Regions from separate parts of the Ensifer sp. Root127 genome, predicted to be linked through region 1. Evidence: predicted binding sites of a transcription regulator. Region 1 holds the regulator's gene; each other region holds the start of a gene.
What was found. The regulator LexA, encoded in region 1, represses DNA repair genes until DNA is damaged. The targets are predictions, from matches to a motif close to TGTTCNNNNTGTGTTCNG.

Region 1 (3,199 bases):
CGCGCCGGATTTCCGGCGAACAAGATAACCGAAGTTGCTGCCGTCATAGGGCCTGCGACAGCATCCCAGGGGCGCAACGGTAAGTGACCGAAGCGACGTTATCATCGCAGTGCCCGGACACCGGGCACGAATGCGCGACGCAACGCCGGCAAAACAGTGATCCACCGGCACCGTCATTGACTTACGGCGGTATCAATGCAGGCTGGTTTGCCGGCATTCGGCGCCCATGCAGGGTTCCCCGGCACACCTTCCAAGGAGACGATCATGGCAAAAGGTCAAGTGCGAAGTAACCGCGAGGTTAGAAAGCCAAAGAAGGACAAGACTGTCAAAGCCGCCGTTGTGACGGAAGGCTCACAGGTGAAGCTGGCCGGCAGCAGTTTCTCCCTGGGCAAGAAAGACAAGAAGTAAGACGGTCGGCTTTAACCTCTCGAACTAACGACACGAGAGAGATATCCGTCAGTGGCCAGTCGAACTGGGGTGCGCAACGTCTCCGCGACATCCCGGCGCGACTGGTCGAGCACCCGCGGTCAGATGCCGGTTTCGTAGCGCGTTTGAACATCGTATGTATTTGGCTGGAGATGCGAAGATCGCTACAGGCGGATGCCGCTGGCCACTCGCACTCCATTACGGCGTCCAACATCATCGGAAGCATTTGCGGCGGGTATTGTTGATCAGCTGCCAGCGCCACGCTTTGAGGCGGGCGCCGGAAAATCGAAAACGCCAACGCACCTCACGCCAATCTTTGTGCCTTCATTGCCACAGCTTGAGCACCAGTGCTCGCCTTTCGCAAAGAACTGTTGAACACGGCACAGTGCCCGGCATGCTTGCTGGACTTCGGAACGAAAGCACGGTTCACATCGTTAACCAAACCATCGCCGCCACCTCTGATCTAGTGGACGTTCACCGTGCTTGCAGCCTTGCTTATCGCCTCGATTATCGCATCGCCTAACATCGCCCTCAGCGCTGCCACGGTCGACGACCTGCAAGCCGACTTCGAAACGGCCGTGCCCTGCCAGCAGATAGACGGCCGGAACGTTTGGAAGGGAACGATCGCCTACTACATCCAGTCCTTCGTCTATCAAGGCGACACGCCGGTCGCGACCGAAGCGGCCGACGCTGTGCTGCCGGAGGACAACTCCGCGGAAACCGTCAAGGAATTCGAGGACGCCTGCTCCGCGACGCAGCCGGCCTGATTCAGGCCTCCTCTAGCAGATCGCCCATCGATATTTCTGCTGATCCCTTGATGGCAGGCTATTTCCACTGCGTCCCATCGGCCGCGGCGCAACCGTGCGGCGGGTGTCCGTTGCCAAATGTCAGCTTCAGCCGGTCACAACCCCATTGATTGAGCGGCCCGGGCATCGCCGCATTCAACGCGATACCAACTTCGTCAAACGGGCTCTGCTTGTTATCCACGTATTGATACCAGCGAAACCCAAGGATCGCGGTCGCGGCGACAACGATGGTCAGCAAGATTTGAATCAGCTTCGTCATTAAACCCTCATTCCATAAACGGAAGGAGGCATATCAGCCTCGCGCGGCGCGTGCAGCGACGAGTTGGTCAATCTGCGCTTGATTGAACCAACATTCACAGAATTTTAGGCACTTGCGGAACACATATGGAACAGATAGTGTCTGTTCTTGATTTGTTTCACGCCTCTGGAGCGACTTGCCATGCTGACCCGCAAGCAACAGGAATTGCTTCTTTTCATCCATGAACGAATGAAGGAGTCCGGTGTACCGCCGTCCTTCGACGAGATGAAGGATGCACTCGACCTGGCATCCAAGTCGGGCATTCACCGGCTGATCACAGCGCTCGAGGAACGCGGCTTCATACGCCGGCTTCCCAACCGCGCCCGAGCGCTCGAAGTCATCAAACTGCCGGAAGCCTATGCTGCGAGCGCGCAGCCCCGTCGCGGGTTTTCGCCGAGCGTCATCGAGGGTAGCCTTGGCAAACCGCCCGCCCCTGCCCCCGCGGCGAAAACGCTGCCGGTTGCCGACAACAGCTCCGTGTCGGTTCCAGTGATGGGCCGCATTGCCGCCGGCGTGCCGATCTCGGCGATACAGAACAACACCCACGACATTACCGTGCCGCTCGATATGATCGGCAGCGGCGAGCACTACGCCCTTGAAGTGAAGGGTGATTCGATGATCGAGGCCGGCATTTTCGATGGCGATACGGTGATCATCCGCAATGCCACCACGGCCAATCCCGGCGATATCATCGTGGCACTAGTCGATGACGAGGAAGCAACGTTGAAACGCTTCCGGCGCAAGGGCGCTTCAATTGCTCTAGAGGCCGCCAACCCGGCCTATGAGACGCGCATCTTCGGGCCTGACCGGGTCAAGATTCAGGGCAAGCTCGTCGGCTTGATCCGCCGCTACCACTAAGCCCGTCTCACGCCAGCGCAATTCGAGGAAAAGTGCGGAGCGGTTTTCCGCCAGGAAATGCGTAAAAACAAATAGATAGAGCGCCTAGTGACTCCGTTTAAACCGGAAACGCTCTAGCCGCCTTCATGCCGGCCAGCCGCTCTCTTACTTCAACGTCTCGCCACATAGGGTAGCGAGACGGAGATTTTCGGATCGAGTGTTTTTCACGCTCGACGGATTTTACTCGTGAATCGAGTACTCGCCCAACTCGCAGAGATCCTGCTTGTCTTCAGTCGTGTCGAGACCGGAACCTTCTTCGAATTCAAAGCGCATGTCGTATTTGCAGACATCACGTCCGTCGGCGATGGTAATTTCCATGCTTTCGCCCGGATTAAGCACCTGCCGCCCGAAGACGTCGTCTTCCCACTGATCAACACCGACCGGCGATGTGTAGAAGTTCGTCAAAACGGCATTCGTCTTGTTCTTAAGCTGAAAGACGAGATCCTCAGCGCTTGCGGTGGCCGTCGTTACGGCAAGAATGGCAAGAGCAGTCAGGGCGATCTTATATTTCATTTTATGTCTTTTCCTCCATTGTTGGCTTTGTTTGACACTACCTATACGGGTCGCGCTGTTGGGATATTCATTCCCAGTTCTGTCTAGAGACAATATTTTCAGCACTGACAATAGTGACCGAATCACCATTTCGGGGCGCGTCCTCGCAAGGCCATGTCGTTGGCGACTGCGGACGTTCGCAAACTGGCGGGCAAGCGCAGCCCGGTCGAATTGCGCTTTGAAAACAGTGGTTGGCTGCGATGCGGGCAGCCTCGCTGCG
Region 2 (3,199 bases), on a different contig from region 1:
TGACGCCGACGCCGAGCAGATAGAACCAGGTGTTGCCCTCGGGCCAGACCGGGTCGAAGATACCAGATCCGCTGCCTTCGCCGAGCCAGAGCAGTACGAGACAGAAGAGACCGCCCCAGATGCCGGCATGGAACTGCATCGACCACGGGTCCTCATTCTGCGCCACCATGCGCGTCACCAGCAGGAACACCGCCAGGCCGAAGGCGGCGACGATCGGCAGCAGCGCGATCAGGCCCACCTCCTGCATGCTTGGCTGGATGACAAGGAGCGCGCCGAGGAAACCGACGGCACAGGCGGTGTAGCGCCGCCAGCCGATCGTCTCCTTGAGGAAGATGCTGCCGAGGATGGTGAGGATGATCGGCTCGACGAAGAAGATGGCGATGGCGTCGGCCACCTCCATTACCTTCAGCGTGGTGATGAAGGACAGCATGGTGACGACAAGCAGGCCGCCGCGCAGCGCGTGCAGCCCGGTCTTGCGCCAGGTGAGGTCGAACAGGCTGCCGCGCACGAGCACGATCGGCAGGATGAAGACGACCTGCAGGATGAAGCGCACGGCGGTGATCTGTGCCGACGGTACTGTCGAGATCGCGAGCTTGGCGAAGATGTCGATCAGCGGCGACAACAGCACCGAAAGGACCATCAGCGTCAGGCCGAAGGAGATGCGGTCATTGGCGTTGGAGGTCTTGGGGAGGGACATGTCTGCCATGATGATGTCGGGTCAGGTCCTCTTGCCGGCCACAGCCTTGGCGGCAACAGAATGGCCGACAGAAGATTTGCCGACGGCCGATTGGCACCAGGCCGCAAACTCCGCTGTTGCCTTCTCACGGCCGATTTCGTTGAGCGTCTCGTGGCGCATGCCCTCATGGATCGTTACCGATACATCCGTCATTCCGCGCGCCTTCATGCGCTCGCCGAGCCAGCGGACGGCACCGCCGTTTTCGGTCGAGGGATCGGCGCTGCCGCCGACGAGATGAACAGGCAGGCCGGCGGGCAGGCGCGCCAGCCGGTCGGCCCGTGCGCCGGCAAAGGCGAGCCGCATCAGATCCAGCCAGAGCGACACCGTCGCGTCGAAGCCGCACAGCGGATCGGCGATATATTTGGCCACCTCCGCCTCGTCGCGCGACAGCCAGTCGGAATCGGTCTTGCGATCCTTGATCGCCTGACCCCAGGCGCCAAAAGTGAGCTTCGACAACAGCGGGCTCGGCACATCCGAGCCCTTGAGCGCCTTTTCGATCTTCAGGATCAACTGGCCGCCGCGCCCGGCGATACCAGGGCGGAAATTCGAGTTCCAGACGGCGAGTGCATCGTAGAGACCTGGATCGGTCTCGGCGGCGTTGAGCGCGATCAGCCCGCCCATCGAGTGACCGAAGAGGATGACCGGCAGGCCGCCCGGATGGGCGGCGGTGGCGAGCGTGCGCATGGCCCTGATGTCGGCAAACACCTTGTCGAGACCTGAGCTGTTCGAGAACATGGCCAGCGGCGCATCCGGCGCGCGCGTCGCGCCATGTCCGCGATGGTCGTGGGCATAGACGTGAAAGCCGTGGCCGGCCATCGCCTCGGCAAAACGGGCATAGCGGCCGGAATGTTCGGCAAGGCCATGGCTGACAAGAAGAATGCCACGCGCGTCGGCAGCTGCCGGAAAATGGCGCCAGTTCAAGATAGCGCCTGTCGGGCTCTGATGCGTCCTCACCTGCCCGAACATGCCTTCTCCCGGACCAATCGTCAGACTCTGCCGATATCAAATCGATTTACAGGGGAAAGGCAATCGCTGCTTGTTGATCGTTACGCATGAGGTCACAAGCGATTTCGCGGACCCGTAATTAACAGTTCCAATTTTCCCGTTTTGAGCGATATTTGTTCCCGTTTTGTTTTATCGGGAGAGTGTCATGGCATGTTGGAGTAAAGCGGTATCAAGTCCAATGACAATTGTTGCGATGGCGCTGGCAATGCTGCTTGCTCCATCCTCGTTTGCCTTGGCGCAAGAGAAGGTTGATGCCGCGGCGGAAGGCGCCTCGGGCCGCACGGAATATGTGCTTGCCGTCAGCTGGCAGCCGGGCTTCTGCGAGACGCGGCCGCAACGCAAGGAATTCGCCAACCAGACGGCCGAACGTTTCGATGCCACGAACCTGTCGCTGCACGGGCTCTGGCCCTTGCGCAAGAGCTATTGCGGGGTGGCGGCCGAGATGCGCACCCAGGACCGCAAGGGCGACTGGCTCGATCTGCCGAAGCTCGCCATGGCCGATGATACGGCGGCGCGGCTGCTGGTCGCCATGCCGGGCGTTCAATCCGGCCTCGATCGTCACCAATGGTTGCGCAGCGGCACCTGCCAGACGGCACCGGTCGACGACTATTTCGCCACGCAACTGCATATGCTCGACGAGCTCAACCGGTCCGCCGTCGGCGCGCTCTTTCGGGCGCGTATCGGCTCGGAACTCGATGAGAAGGCGATCAAGCAGGCTTTCGACCAGAGCTTCGGCGCAGGGGCCGGCGACCGGGTGCGCATGCGCTGCCAGACGGTCGCGGGACGCAGCGTCATCACCGGCCTGACGATCGGCTTGACGGGAGACGTTTCGGGCAAATCCAGCCTCGCGCCGCTGATCCAGGCGGCGGGGCCGACGGAGTTCAAATGTGCCAAGGGCATTGCTGACGCGGCAGGCCGCGGATAGCGGCTGACAAGGCGCTCCGGCATGGGATAGGCGGGGGCAAACGCCTTTGGCGATTGCCCCTTTGCACTAATTCGCCTACATAGCGGGCAAATTTCCTTCCCATGCGGAGCATTCTTTTATGGCACGTCAGTTCATCTATCATATGGCCGGGCTCAATAAGGCCTATGGCGCGAAGAAGGTCCTGGAGAACGTTCATCTGTCGTTCTATCCGGACGCGAAGATCGGTATCCTCGGCCCGAATGGTGCCGGTAAGTCGACGGTGCTGCGCATCATGGCCGGCCTCGACAAGGAATATACCGGCGAGGCCTGGATCGCCGAAGGTGCGACCATCGGCTACCTGCCGCAGGAGCCGCAGCTCGACCCGACCAAGACCGTGCTCGAAAACGCCATGGAAGGCGTTGCCGCCAAGACGGCGATCGTCGAGCGCTACAACGAGCTGATGATGAACTATTCCGACGAGACGGCGGAAGAGGGCGCAAAGCTTCAGGACATCATCGACAGCCAGAACCTGTGGGATCTCGAGAGCCAGGTCG
Region 3 (3,199 bases), on a different contig from region 1:
CGGGCGCAAGGATAATATCCGGGAAAAGGGGAGAATCGGTCGATCTGCGATGTGACATGCGGCGAAACTCGCATGATCGACCGATTCTCTTCAAGTCCCCCGATCTGAGTGCGGCGGCAGCCGGGGGGTATGCCAGCGTCATCCTGATGAGGCACGGAGGAGACGCCGGAATTCAATTCTGTCGCCGCGCGCCAGATATGACGCGCGAGGGACGCTGCTCGCATGAACTTGCGCCGTGACCTGCTTCCCAAGTCGCAGCCGATCCAGGGAACCGGGCGTCTCAAGACCGATGCCTGCCCATTCCGGCCAACCATTGAGGTTATTTTGCCTTCAGGCCACACCTCGCATTCCTGACCTGAGCGGTCGAAAACTCCACTTCTCCAGCGACATACGCAATACCGATTGCCGCTAGGGCGTTCCGATTTAGACGGAATCGCGGAACGCTCTATCTCCTTGTTTTTACGCATTTCCTGACGGAAAACCGCTTCGCACTTTTCCTGGAAATGCTCTAGAGCAGCGATAGCTGGACGCCGGTTCCGAGTGGCGGCACGAAAATGTCGTCGCGCAACTGTCGACGATTGAGGTTGAGACCGAGGCGTTTGGCCGCAAGTTCAAACCGGCGGCCGATCTGCCAGGCATAGGGACCGGCGCCCTTCATGCGCTTGCCGAACTCGGCGTCATAATCCTTGCCGCCACGCATCGAGCGGATAAGCGACATGACGTGCCGATAGCGGTCCGGATAGTTCCGCAGCAGCCAGTCGCGAAAGAGCGGGCTGACCTCCAGCGGCAGGCGCAGCAGCACATAGGTCGCTTCCAGCGCTCCTGCCGATCGGGAGGCTTCCAAAACCCGTTCGATCTCATGATCGTTGAGGGCCGGGATGATCGGCGACACCAGCACGCCGGTCGGAATGCCGGCTTCGGTGAGGGCGCGCATCGCTTCCAGTCGTTTGGAAGGGGTCGAAGCACGTGGCTCCATCGTACGCGCCAGCTTTCGGTCGAGCGTCGTCACCGAAATGCCGACCCGTGCAAGTCCCTTTTCTGCCATCGGTGCAAGCAGATCGATGTCGCGCGTCACCATCGCCGACTTCGTCACGATCATGACAGGATGGTTGGCGGCCTGCAGCACTTCGAGGATCTGGCGCATGATCCGCCATTCCTTCTCAATCGGCTGGTAGGGATCGGTGTTGGTGCCGATCGCAATCGGCCTCACCTTGTAGTCCGTGCGGGCGAGCTCGCGCTCCAGCAGGCGTGGGGCGTCGGGCTTGGCAAAGAGCTTCGCCTCGAAATCGAGGCCGGCCGAAAGCCCCATATAGGCATGTGTCGGACGGGCAAAACAATAAATGCATCCATGCTCGCAGCCGCGATAAGGGTTGATCGAGCGATCGAAGGAAATGTCGGGAGAATCGTTGCGGCTGATCACCGAGCGCGGCTTTTCCACCTGCACCTCGGTCTTGAAGGGAGGCAGGTCCTCAAGGCTCTCCCAACCGTCGTCGAAGACCTCGCGCGCCTGCGGCTCAAAGCGGCCCGACATGTTCAGTCCGGCACCCCGCCCGCGGCGACGGTCATTCTCGATCCTGAGACCGGTCCCGCTCATCAATGCTTCGGCAACCTCTGCCGTGTTGGCGGGTGCAAGCGCACCCTGCCTGATCTGAGACAGCTCTTTCATCGGAATCTCCGAGGGATCACCCGTTTGATCCCGTTTTGTTCTGATTATTTTCCTATCGCGAAAACAAGAACAATTCAAGAACAAAAATCGCGCGTGCTGAAACGAGAGCGACCGGCATGACTTGGCGATCGGACAAATCGCGGGCGCGGTCATGCCACGCGGATGTAGCATTTTACGCTGCAATGCGGTAGGAACAGCTATGCTGACGATCATCATGGAAACACGTGACAACGAGGCGGAACTGGCACAGACGCTGTCCGTGCTCGTGGCAGGCGCCGTCGAAGGTTTGGTCAGCGATGTCATCATCCTCGATCATGGCTCGAAGGACGGGTCGGTGCGCGTGGCAGATGCCGCCGGCTGCCGTTTCTGCGTCGATTGGGATCTGGGCGAAATCGTGCGCTCCGCGCGCGGCGAGTGGCTGATGCTGCTTGAGCCCGGTGCTCGGCCGATAGGGCGCTGGGTGGATGAGCTCGTCGAGTATGTGTCGCTTCACAAGGGGCCGGCCCGTTTCTCGCCATCGCGAATGCACCGCAAGCCGTTGCTGCATCGTCTCGCGCGGCGCGTAAAGCCGCTGGAGGCGGGCTTCCTCGTGCACAAGCGCGACGCCTTGGCGATCGCGCGCGGGAAGATGCCGCTGGGCGAAATGACGAATATCCGCGCCGTTCGAAAGCTTGCGACGGAGCTTGTCCCCGCCTGGGTCGCCGTTGACAGCAGGCAGAGCGCCTAGAGTAAATTCGCTCCAACAAAAAAGGTGCCTGTCCTGCGGACGGCACCTCCAAGCGGCTACCAAATTTCCTTGCTAGCAAAGTCTTGTCCGAGCGACCGGGCGAGCCGCGCGTCGTATGTTTTTGTTCCCATCGCTTGGGGGGACATCGGCGATGGGCCGTCTTTGCTCCGGTCGAAGGATTTGCTCGGATCTCGTTGCGATCCCTCAATGCGAGCTGACGTTGGAAGCTGTAGCAGGCGGTTGCGGGTTTCGCAGTTCCCCAGGGAACAGGCTTGTCTCGCGGCACAATTGGGTCGCCGATTGAGGCGTCAGCCCCGTTTCAGATGCTCGTCGAGCCGCGGCATGATCTCGACGAAGTTGCACGGCATGTGCCGGTAGTCGAGTTGTTGCTTGAGAATGCCGTCCCAGGCATCCTTGCAGGCCCCGGGGGACCCCGGCAGGACGAAGATGAAGGTGGCGTTGGCGACACCGCCTGTCGCGCGCGACTGAATCGTCGAGGTGCCGATCTTCTCGTAGGAAATCCGGTGAAAAACTTCGGAGAAGCCATCCATGCGTTTCTCGAACAGCGGTTCGAGCGCCTCCGGCGTGACGTCGCGGCCGGTGAAGCCTGTTCCGCCGGTGGTGATCACCACGTCGATTGTCTCGTCGAGCGTCCAGGCCTCCACCTGATCGCGGATCCTTTGCCGATCGTCCGGCACGATTGCGCGTGCCTCCAGACGATGACCGGCGTCGCGCACCCGCGCCTCAAGCGTGTCGCCGGATTTGTCGTCGGCCAGCGTGCGCGTGTCGGACACTGTCAGTATGGC
Region 4 (3,199 bases), on a different contig from region 1:
AAATTTCACGAAGGGGATATTGCGCCGGGTCAGCTCCACCTCGAGCGGCCCGCTGTGGTTCGACGAGCGAAACAGCACCGCCTGCTGCTTCAGCGTCATGCCGATCTCTCGGTTCTCCAGAACCTTCTCGACGATATAGCGCGCCTGGTCGGCTTCATCCGCGACCGCCAGCAGCTTGGGCCTTTCCGCCGACTGCCGCTCGGTCCAGAGGTTCTTGGTGAAGCGTTCCCGGGCGAGATCGATGACGCCGTTGGCAGCGGCAAGGATCGTCTGGGTGGAACGATAGTTTCGATCAAGCGTGATGACGTCGGCCGGAGGGGTGAACTCGCCCGGAAAATCCAGGATGTTGCGCACTGTCGCTGCCCGGAACGAATAGATCGACTGGGCATCGTCGCCCACGACCGTCAGGCCCCTGCCGCCTGGCTTCAACGCCATCAGCACGGATGATTGAAGCCGGTTGGTATCCTGATATTCGTCGACCAGCACATGGTCGAAACGGTTGCCGATGTCCTCGGCCAGTTCCGGCACGCTGACGGTCTGCGCCCAGTAGAGCAGCAGGTCGTCGTAATCGAGCACGTTCTGCGTCTGCTTTGCCTCGACATAACAGGAAAACAGCTGCTTCAACTGCTCCTCCCAACCGGAAACCCAGGGATAGTGCGCGCGCAAGACCTCGCTCAGCGGCGTCTCGGAGTTGACCGCCCGCGAGTAGATCGACAGGCAGGTGCCCTTGGTCGGGAAGCGGCTCTCGGTCTTCGAGAGGCCGAGCTCATGCCGGACAAGGTTCATCAGGTCGGCACTGTCTTCCCGGTCATGGATCGTGAAATCGACATTCAAGCCGATTTGCTCGGCATAGATGCGCAGCAGGCGCGCGCCGATGCCGTGGAATGTTCCGGCCCAGGTGAGCGCATCGGTGGCAACAGTGGCGTTTGCCCCAAGCACCTGGGCGCAGATGCGCTCGACCCGTCGCGCCATTTCGTTGGCGGCGCGGCGTGAAAACGTCATCAGCAGGATGCGGCGGGGGTCGGCGCCATTGACGATGAGGTGGGCAACACGATGGGCGAGCGTATTCGTTTTGCCCGACCCGGCGCCGGCGATGATCAGGAGTGGCCCTGCAATCGTTTCGCCGGGTGCGGTTACGCCAAATTCGACGGCATCGCGCTGTCGATCATTCAATTTTTCCAGATAGGCCGCCGCCACGCCGAAGTCCCCGGTAAGTCTCTGCCGATTCTACCTCTCGCGCTGAACGCTGGCACCGATTGCTCGGCCCTGCGGGCGACGCCGAGGCATCCCCGCGCTCGATATGAGAGATTCACGACGGGGAACGAATTAGGAACATATCAGCCGCAGATCACATTGCAAAGGCCCGGTTGGCAATGGCTGAAATGCCCATCGGTTTCCGGTCGCAAAATGCCGGGCTAGCGCTACCGCAATCAATCCCGCCCGTGGCGACTACCGAAGCGCCACGTTTGCGGCTATCTCTGTGGGCGAAATATCGCCCATCAAGCGCATCCCAAAAGAGCCCGCCCACCCCGTGACATCAAACGATCTACAAGCCGACGATCCGCCTTCTGACACGCCGCCCTCCGACGCGCCGACCGCGCGCATGCTGTCCTGGGCGCGCAATTCGGCGGTCTATCGCCTCGAACGACAGATGATGACGGAGAAACAGTTGTTCGACGCCATCACCCGGAAGGCGCGACAGAAGTTCGAGGATATCAGCCAGCAGCAGCTCAAGGCCGTTGCCGAGTTCGCGGTCAAGTTCGCCTATGATCTGAATGCCCTGAACGACGCGGATTATGCGCAGCTCAGCACGCAGTCGGCGGTGCGCAGCGGGAAGTCGAAACGGGCGATTGCGCAGAAGCTTTCGGCGAAGGGCATCGACAGGGAAACCGCCGCCGTGGCGCTGGAGGAGACCGACGATCTGTTTGCTGCCGTGGTCTTTGCTCGCAAGCGCGCTTTCGGCCCCTTCCGCCGCGGCGAGCTCGACGACAAGCGCAAGGCCAAGGAGCTGTCCGCATTCGCTCGCAACGGTTTCGGGTTCGAGATAGGCAGAAAAGTGTTCGAGATGAGCTCGGAGCAGGCCGAGAGTGTGCTGCGGAAGGACGCTTTCACCTAAAGCGCGTCGCGATTTCCAGGATTCGCTTGCGCGCTTTAAGCTCTTGTTTTTGTGCATGTCGTCATCGCAAAACCGCTGCGCACTTTTGCGCGATATGCTTTAGACCAACTGCTAGGCTGAACGCGACTTGCCGCTTCCGTCTGCCGTCAAGTTGACTCCCCGCTCGCGCCCGACCGGGTGAATTTTGCAACACTCAGTTGGCGGCGAGCGACTGGCGAGGATCATCCACCAAAGAGATCGGCTTTGACCACATTTCGGTCACGAATGGGACCAACAGCCACAACTCTCTCCTCGCATACATCCAACCCGGAATAAAAAAGTGTCTTTTCAATTGTCCCGCCGATCACTGCTTGCAGTGGTCGCAAGCTCTATTTTGAGCGCCTGCACACAGGTCCCCAAGCCCGGTCTCGAGCCAAATGCCGCCGACAAGACCAGCAAGGACGTCATCACCCCGCCAGAGAAGGCCCCGATCGAGCTTGAGCGCAAGGATGAGCCGGCGCCAAAGCTCGATTACGCCCAGATCTACGGTCCGGTCAAGGACGAGGGCTATGATGTCCCGGGGGTGCAGTTCGATGCGATAAAGCCGGAATTCCTGCGGCAGGAGGTCGCCTATGCGACCAACGAGCCGGCCTATTCGATCGTCGTCGATACGCAGAAGATGTTCCTCTACTGGGTGCTGCCCGGCGGCAAGGCGATCCGCTATGGCGTCGGTCTTGGCGCACAGGGACGCGCCTGGAAGGGCAGGGCGGTCGTGCACTGGAAGCGCAAGTGGCCGCGTTGGACGGTGCCGGACGACATGGTCGCGCGCCAGCCGCACCTGAAGAAATATGGCATCGAGGCGGGCGGCATGGATCCGGGCCTCAGCAATCCGCTCGGCGCGCGGGCGATGTATATCTTCCAGGATGGCCAGGATACGCTCTACCGCATCCATGGGTCGCCGCAGTGGCGCTCGATCGGCAAGAACGCTTCGGCCGGTTGCGTGCGGATGCTGCAGCAGGACGCAATCGACCTCTATAATCGCGTCCGGGGAAAGACGCCGCTGCTCGTCATCTGAGGCCAGCTGTCGACCGTGGAGCGTTGAAT

Region 2: the regulator LexA is predicted to act here: its motif matches at 1,856-1,873, upstream of ASD03_RS28200 (ribonuclease).
Region 3: the regulator LexA is predicted to act here: its motif matches at 1,732-1,749, upstream of ASD03_RS02920 (PA0069 family radical SAM protein).
Region 4: the regulator LexA is predicted to act here: its motif matches at 1,318-1,335, upstream of ASD03_RS08685 (ATP-dependent helicase).

The regions. Positions count from the first base shown of each region.
Region 1 covers NZ_LMDX01000011.1:10,183-13,381, forward strand. The annotation lists gene ASD03_RS13080 (DUF4242 domain-containing protein) at 1-87, shown strand, start outside; gene ASD03_RS39970 (hypothetical protein) at 265-408, shown strand; gene ASD03_RS13090 (hypothetical protein) at 906-1,193, shown strand; gene ASD03_RS13095 (hypothetical protein) at 1,252-1,491, opposite strand; gene lexA (transcriptional repressor LexA) at 1,672-2,388, shown strand; gene ASD03_RS13105 (hypothetical protein) at 2,608-2,940, opposite strand.
Region 2 covers NZ_LMDX01000034.1:143,840-147,038, forward strand. The annotation lists gene ASD03_RS28190 (DMT family transporter) at 1-706, opposite strand, end outside; gene ASD03_RS28195 (alpha/beta hydrolase) at 719-1,702, opposite strand; gene ASD03_RS28200 (ribonuclease) at 1,920-2,666, shown strand; gene ettA (energy-dependent translational throttle protein EttA) at 2,785-3,199, shown strand, end outside.
Region 3 covers NZ_LMDX01000001.1:609,605-612,803, reverse strand. The annotation lists partial or broken gene ASD03_RS39875 (ribonuclease HII) at 1-58, opposite strand, end outside; gene ASD03_RS02920 (PA0069 family radical SAM protein) at 509-1,666, opposite strand; gene ASD03_RS02915 (glycosyl transferase) at 1,866-2,393, shown strand; gene moaB (molybdenum cofactor biosynthesis protein B) at 2,702-3,199, opposite strand, start outside.
Region 4 covers NZ_LMDX01000004.1:62,984-66,182, reverse strand. The annotation lists gene ASD03_RS08685 (ATP-dependent helicase) at 1-1,197, opposite strand, end outside; gene recX (recombination regulator RecX) at 1,604-2,116, shown strand; gene ASD03_RS08675 (L,D-transpeptidase) at 2,436-3,170, shown strand.